2 regions of the Citrobacter sp. MNAZ 1397 genome follow, and region 2 is predicted to be linked to the other one. Evidence: riboswitches for the same ligand, from Rfam matches in the RefSeq annotation. Region 2 holds a riboswitch; the other holds the start of a gene.
What was found. A riboswitch is a leader RNA that binds a small molecule or an ion and turns the genes downstream of it on or off. The one in region 2 is predicted to bind thiamine pyrophosphate.

Region 1: it holds a riboswitch for thiamine pyrophosphate, as region 2 does, so the genes downstream of both, thiB (thiamine ABC transporter substrate binding subunit) here and thiM (hydroxyethylthiazole kinase) in region 2, are expected to answer to the same signal.

Annotation. Positions count from the first base shown of each region.
Region 1 is NZ_JAKIVH010000002.1:392,713-396,123, reverse strand. It holds gene sgrT (glucose uptake inhibitor SgrT) at 1-104, opposite strand, end outside; gene sgrR (HTH-type transcriptional regulator SgrR) at 192-1,847, shown strand; TPP riboswitch at 1,924-2,024, shown strand; gene thiB (thiamine ABC transporter substrate binding subunit) at 2,058-3,041, shown strand; gene thiP (thiamine/thiamine pyrophosphate ABC transporter permease ThiP) at 3,017-3,411, shown strand, end outside.
Region 2 is NZ_JAKIVH010000001.1:533,017-536,427, reverse strand. It holds gene thiD (bifunctional hydroxymethylpyrimidine kinase/phosphomethylpyrimidine kinase) at 1-772, opposite strand, end outside; gene thiM (hydroxyethylthiazole kinase) at 769-1,557, opposite strand; TPP riboswitch at 1,592-1,689, opposite strand; gene L2097_RS02285 (hypothetical protein) at 1,910-2,155, opposite strand; gene L2097_RS02280 (zinc-binding alcohol dehydrogenase family protein) at 2,539-3,411, shown strand, end outside.

The DNA.
Region 1 (3,411 bases), on a different contig from region 2:
AGCATTTTCAGCCGCTGGTTCGTACTCAGACGAAAGAGTCGGGACGCATCCTGCGTCGCGCGAAAATACGCTAAGTAAAATTGCCGTGTAGACGATCTCTTCATAGCCACCTCCTCGCTTCATCACGGAGGATTATTGGCTTAATATAGGGATAAATAAATTGCTGACTTTTCATCAGGAGTTCCCCTTTTATGCCATCAGGTCGCCTGCAACAACAGTTCATTCGTCTATGGCAATGTTGTGACGGGAAATCTCAGGAGACAACGCTCAATGAGTTGGCCGATTTGCTGAGCTGTTCCCGTCGCCATATGCGCACCCTGCTCAATACCATGCAAGATCGTGGCTGGCTGACCTGGGAGGCAGAAGCCGGACGCGGCAAACGTTCGCGCCTGACATTTCTCTATACCGGTCTCGCCTTACAGCAACAGCGGGCAGAGGACTTACTGGAACAGGATCGTATCGAGCAACTGGTTCAACTGGTGGGCGATAAGAGCGCAGTCCGCCAGATGTTGATCTCGCATTTGGGCCGTAGCTTCCGCCAGGGGCGGCATATTCTGCGGGTTTTGTACTACCGTCCACTGCGTAATCTGCTGCCAGGCACCGCCCTGCGGCGCTCTGAAACCCACATGGCGCGGCAGATTTTTAGCGCGCTGACACGCATAAATGAGGAAAATGGGGAACTGGAAGCCGATATCGCGCATCACTGGAAAGCGATCACGCCGCTCCACTGGCGTTTTTATTTGCGCCCCGGCATCCATTTTCACCATGGGCGTGAACTCGAAATGCGCGATGTCATCGCCTCCCTCGAACGCGTCTGTACACTGCCGCTCTACTCGCATATCACCCAGGTTATCTCTCCGACGCCCTGGACGCTGGATATTCACCTGTCGCAGCCGGACACCTGGCTGCCCTGGCTGATGGGACATGTGCCCGCCATGATCCTGCCGCAGGAGTGGAACTCGATGGACAATTTCTCCAGCCATCCTGTCGGCACTGGGCCTTATGCGGTCACGCGCAATAATAATAACCAGCTGAAAATTCATGCGTTTGATGACTACTTCGGTTATCGCGCGCTTATCGATGAAGTCAATGTCTGGGTACTGCCGGAAATTGGCGATGAACCGAATGGCGGCCTGACCATTGACGGGCCAACCGACGGGGAAAAAGCGGTCGAAAGCCGCCTCGAAGAGGGCTGTTACTATCTGCTCTTCGATGCCCGCTCACACCGGGGCGCAAACCAGGCCGTTCGCGACTGGATAAGCCAGGTTCTCTCCCCCACCCGGCTGCTCTACCACGCGGAAGAACATTATCAACAGTACTGGTTCCCGGCGTACGGCCTGCTGCCGCGCTGGCACCATGCGCGACCTGGCAGTGGTGAAAAACCTGCGGGGCTGGAATCACTCACCCTGACTTTCTATCGCGATCACAACGAGCATAAAGCGATTGCCAACACCATGAGCAAGCTACTGGCGCAACATGATGTGCGCCTGGAGATACAAGAAGTGGATTACGAAGAGTGGCACCGCGGCGATATCGTCAGCGATATCTGGCTCAATAGCGCCAACTTCACGCTGCCGCTCGATTTTTCCCTCTTTACGCATTTGTATGAAGTCCCGCTGATTCAACACTGCGTCCCGCTGGACTGGCAGGCCGATGCTGAGCGTTGGCGCGCCGGAAAGATGAATCTGGCCGTCTGGTGTCAGCAGTTACTGGCAAGCAAAACCCTGGTTCCGCTGATTCATCACTGGCTGCGGATTCAGGGTCAGCGCAGTATGCGCGGTCTGCGTATGAACACCCTTGGCTGGTTTGACTTCAAATCCGCATGGTTCGCCCCGCCCGACCCGTAATCGTTCAGATTCTGGCGCTTCCTGCTGAATGATAAAGGGGCGCTTTCAGAAAACTTACAAAATCATTACAATGGCGCAGTGCTCAACGGGGTGCTGCGCCAAAAGCGTGTGCTGAGAAAATACCCGTCGAACCTGATCCGGATAACGCCGGCGAAGGGATTTGAGGCTATCGCTTAAAATCCTCTTTGCCACCCATTTTTGAGGTGCAAAGTGCTTAAAAAAGTTCTGCCATTCCTGCTGCTTGCCGCAGCTCCCGCTTTCGCGAAACCGACCCTGACCGTTTACACCTACGACTCCTTCTCTGCGGAATGGGGACCGGGACCCGCGGTAAAAAAAGCCTTCGAAGCCGACTGCAACTGTGAGTTGAAATTTGTCGCGCTGGAAGATGGCGTATCACTGCTTAACCGTCTGCGTATGGAAGGCAAAAACAGCAAAGCGGATGTGGTGCTGGGGCTGGATAACAACCTACTGGAAGCCGCCACACAAACCAAACTGTTCGCCAAAAGCGGCATTTCCCCGGACGCCGTTACCGTGCCTGGCGGCTGGAAAAACGACACCTTCGTTCCGTTTGACTACGGCTGGTTTGCGTTCGTTTATGACAAAAACAAGCTGAAAAACCCACCGAAAAGCCTGAAAGAACTGGTAGAAAGCTCACAGAAATGGCGCGTGATTTATGAAGATCCGCGGACCAGTACGCCAGGTCTCGGCCTGTTGCTGTGGATGCAGAAAGTGTACGGCGATAAGGCCCCGGACGCCTGGCAAAAACTGGCGGCCAAAACCGTCACGGTCACCAAGGGCTGGAGTGAAGCCTACGGTCTGTTCCTGAAAGGAGAAGGTGACCTGGTGCTGAGCTACACCACCTCTCCGGCTTACCACATCATTGAAGAGAAGAAAGACAACTACGCCGCCGCGGCCTTTAGCGAAGGTCACTACCTGCAGGTTGAAGTGGCTGCCCGAACCGCTGCCAGTAAGCAGCCGGAACTGGCAGAGAAATTCCTGAAATTTATGGTCTCTCCGGCATTCCAGAACGCCATCCCGACTGGCAACTGGATGTACCCGGTCAGCAATGTCTCTCTGCCCGCCGGATTCGATGCGCTGGTGAAACCACAAACCTCGCTGGAATATACCCCGCAAGACGTCGCAACCCAGCGCGGCGAATGGATTAATGCATGGCAACGCGCCGTCAGCCGCTAACCTTCGGCTGGCTGGTTCCCGGTCTGGCCGCCGCCACACTGATGGTGGTGGTGGCCATCTCCGCGTTTCTCGCACTCTGGCAAAACGCCCCTGCGGCCGATCTGACAGCACTCCTGCACGATAGCTATCTGTGGCACGTGGTACGTTTTTCTTTCTGGCAGGCCTTTTTATCGACGCTGCTTTCCGTCGTGCCGGCCATTTTTCTCGCTCGCGCGCTCTATCGGCGACGCTTCCCAGGTCGTCTTGCCCTGCTGCGCCTGTGCGCGATGACGCTGATCCTCCCGGTACTGGTTGGGGTATTTGGTATTCTGAGTGTCTATGGCCGCCAGGGCTGGCTTGCCTCCGCGTTTCGCGCGGCAGGTCTGGACTG
Region 2 (3,411 bases):
GGCCGATGCCCTGCCCCACTTCCAGCGTGTCTGCCTGGGCCAGTGCCGCCGACAGCCAGCGCTTGGCTTCATTGACCGTTGAAGCCCAGTCCGCATGACGTGGACGCAATGCCGCCAGGGCGGCCGACAGCGTACAGCCCGTGCCGTGGGTATTTTTGGTTTTTATACGGGGTGCGGTGAAACGCTCGGTGCCATTACGGGTAAACAGCCAGTCCGGACTTTCATCATTATCCAGATGCCCGCCTTTTATAAGCACCGCTTCGCATCCCAGTGCCAGCAGCGCTTGACCCTGTTCATGCATCTCGCGTTCGTTGCGGGCGTGAGGGGCATCCAGCAGCGCGGCGGCCTCGGGCAGATTGGGGGTAATCAACGACACCTGCGGCAACAGATGTTGTCGCAGCGCCGTTACCGCCGAAGGGGAAAGCAGCGGGTCGCCGCTTTTTGCCAGCATGACGGTATCGAGTACCACATTTTGCACCTGGTAGCGGCGCAAGCGCTCCGCCACCGCTTCCACGATATCTGTTTCCGCCAGCATGCCGATTTTAGTCGTATCAATGCGTACATCGCTGAACACCGAATCCAGCTGTGCGGCGACAAAATCGGGCTCAATACGATAGACCGACTGTACGCCGCGAGTATTTTGCGCCACCAGCGCGGTAATGACCGAGCAGCCATAGGCGCCCAGCGCAGAAAAGGTTTTCAGATCCGCCTGAATACCCGCCCCACCACTGGGGTCCGTTCCGGCAATAGTCAATGCGTTGATCCGCTTCATGCCAGTACCTCCCCATGAAGCGCATAGAGGGCGTCGAGAAACGCAGGAATAAAACTGCCAGGTCCGCGTGTGGTCGCCACTGCCAGACTGCCCGCCTGAGCCATAAACGCGCACGCCGCCGCCACGTTATACAGGCGATCGCCCGGCAAGGCGCAACAGGCGGCTACCACTGCCGACAATGCACAGCCTGCCCCCACCACGCGGGTCATCAGCAGATCGCCGCCCGTCACGCGCAGGGTACGAAGACCATCGGTGATGTAATCCACCTCGCCGGTCACCGCAACAATGGCCCCCGTCTGGCGGGCCAGCGCCTGGGCCGCAGGCAGCGCGGCAATCGCGGTATCGGTGGTGTCCACACCACGTCCTCCGGCACTCATCCCGGCGAGCGCCATAATTTCCGAAGCATTACCGCGCACGGCAGCAGGCTGCAAAGCCAGAAGCTCGCGACAAAAATCGCTGCGAAAAGTTAATGCTCCGACGGCAACCGGATCCAGCGTCCAGGGCTTACGCGCGGCGGTGGCGCTTAAAATGGCCGTCTGCATCGCATCGGCGCGTTCGCGGGTCAGCGTGCCGACATTAATCAGCAGCGCGTCCGCAATGGCGGCAAATTGCTGTGCTTCGTCGCGGTCAATCACCATCGCCGGGGACGCCCCCAGCGCCAGCAGGACATTGGCCGTAAAGGTCTGCACCACGTCGTTAGTCATGCAGTGAACGAGCGGCGTATGTTTACGAAATTGCTGAAGAATTTGCGCGATTTGCGCACGGTGAAGCAGGTCAGGTTGCATCGATTCGCTCCTGCCCGGCGTGAAGAAGGGATGCCGGGCAGGCATCTGACTTCCCTACGCTGGCATTATCCAGATCAGGTAATACGGGTATTTCTCAGCCCTTCGTGAAAAGGGGCACCCCGAGTCAAATAAAATCAATAAGTTGTGATTAACGTTTGTTAATCCCGGATCAGGATAAAGCCACGGAGAAGTCTTGTAAACGATAAACCCGTTTTCCTTACCATGGTATCAGTAAGTCGGCGCAGAAAACGGTGTGAGGAAACTTGATATGTCTGCTTATTCTGCACCCAGGACGAGCATTCTTTTTGAGAGTACACACATAGCATACTCCCGTTTGCCCTGCCCGGATGAGTTACTCCGCCACACCCACGACATAGTGGCCATCCTTGCTCTTGATCGTGTATCTGCGTGTATCATCACAAATCACAATCAGAGAACCACCGAACGCGGCGGGATAGACGCCCTCAACCTTGTTGCACTCATGTCCAGACTCGCGAATCAGCCTCTGGCTTTCCACTTTCAGTTGCGGTGATCCAGAATCAGCAAGAGCGCCAGCGCACATGCCCACGCCCAACATTACAGTTAGAATCCGTTTCAAAGCAGCCTCCTTCGCCGGGTAAGTAAACGTATCATCGGCAAAAAGTTAAAAGAAATTAATCAATTCAGTCGATAGAAAAGACAATTTTGAGCTTAAAAATAAATAGTAACCGGGTGCACAGATTTCAACGCAAGGAGGCGATGATTAAAACCACGGCCCCTGCTGTGCTCTGCTGCACACCGCAAAATGCCGCGCAAAGCACTCTGCCATAAGGAGTAGCGCCCTGTCACTGCCCCGCGTCAGAAATTTTCCGCACCGGGGTATTCCACGCTATTTTCACTCCTGCAGGATAAGTGCTCACCTCCCGCCCGGGTTTTTCACTTACCACCTGGCGAACTAGCATAAACACATCCCCTGACGAATAACGACATTACGGAGTATTTATGAAAGCAATCGCCATTACACAGGCCGCACAGAACGGCAGCAACCTTGATTTTTTAACCGACATTGAGTTACCGACGCCGAAAGCCGAAGGGCATGATGTGCTGGTCGAGGTGAAAGCCGTCTCCGTTAACCCGGTGGACACCAAAGTGCGTGCCGGGTTTAACGCCGATAAACCTCGTGTGCTGGGCTGGGACGCGACCGGTGTGGTTACCGCCATTGGCGATAAGGTCACGTTATTTAAGCCCGGTGATGAAGTCTGGTATGCCGGGGCATTGACCCGTCCTGGCAGCAACAGCGAATTTCAACTGGTGGATGAGCGCATTGCCGCCCGTAAGCCAGCCTCACTGGATTTCGCCTCTGCCGCGGCCCTGCCGCTGACCGCCATTACTGCCTGGGAAATGTTGTTTGACCGTTTAGGCGTGCGTGAAAATGGCAATGAAGGCGACGTGCTGCTGATTGTCGGCGCCGCCGGCGGCGTAGGCTCGATTCTGACGCAACTGGCGCGTAAGCTGACCCGCCTGACCGTGATTGGCACGGCATCCCGCCCGCAAAGCCAGCAGTGGGTCAGTGAGCTGGGCGCGCATCATGTTATCGATCACAGCAAACCATTAACCGAGGAGCTGGCGCGTATTGGCATTAAGCAGGTCAGCCACGTTGCCAGCCTCAACAACACGGAGCAGCACTATCAGCAGTTGATTAACGCCCTGCAACCGCAAGGTAAACTGGCACTCATTGACGATCCGCAATCCCTGGACGTTGTGCCTTTAAAAGTGAAAAGCCTCTCTTTGCACTGGGAATTTATGTTTACTCGCTCGATGTTCGAAACGGCCGATGTCGCGGAGCAACACCGTTTGCTGACGCGTGTTGCCGCG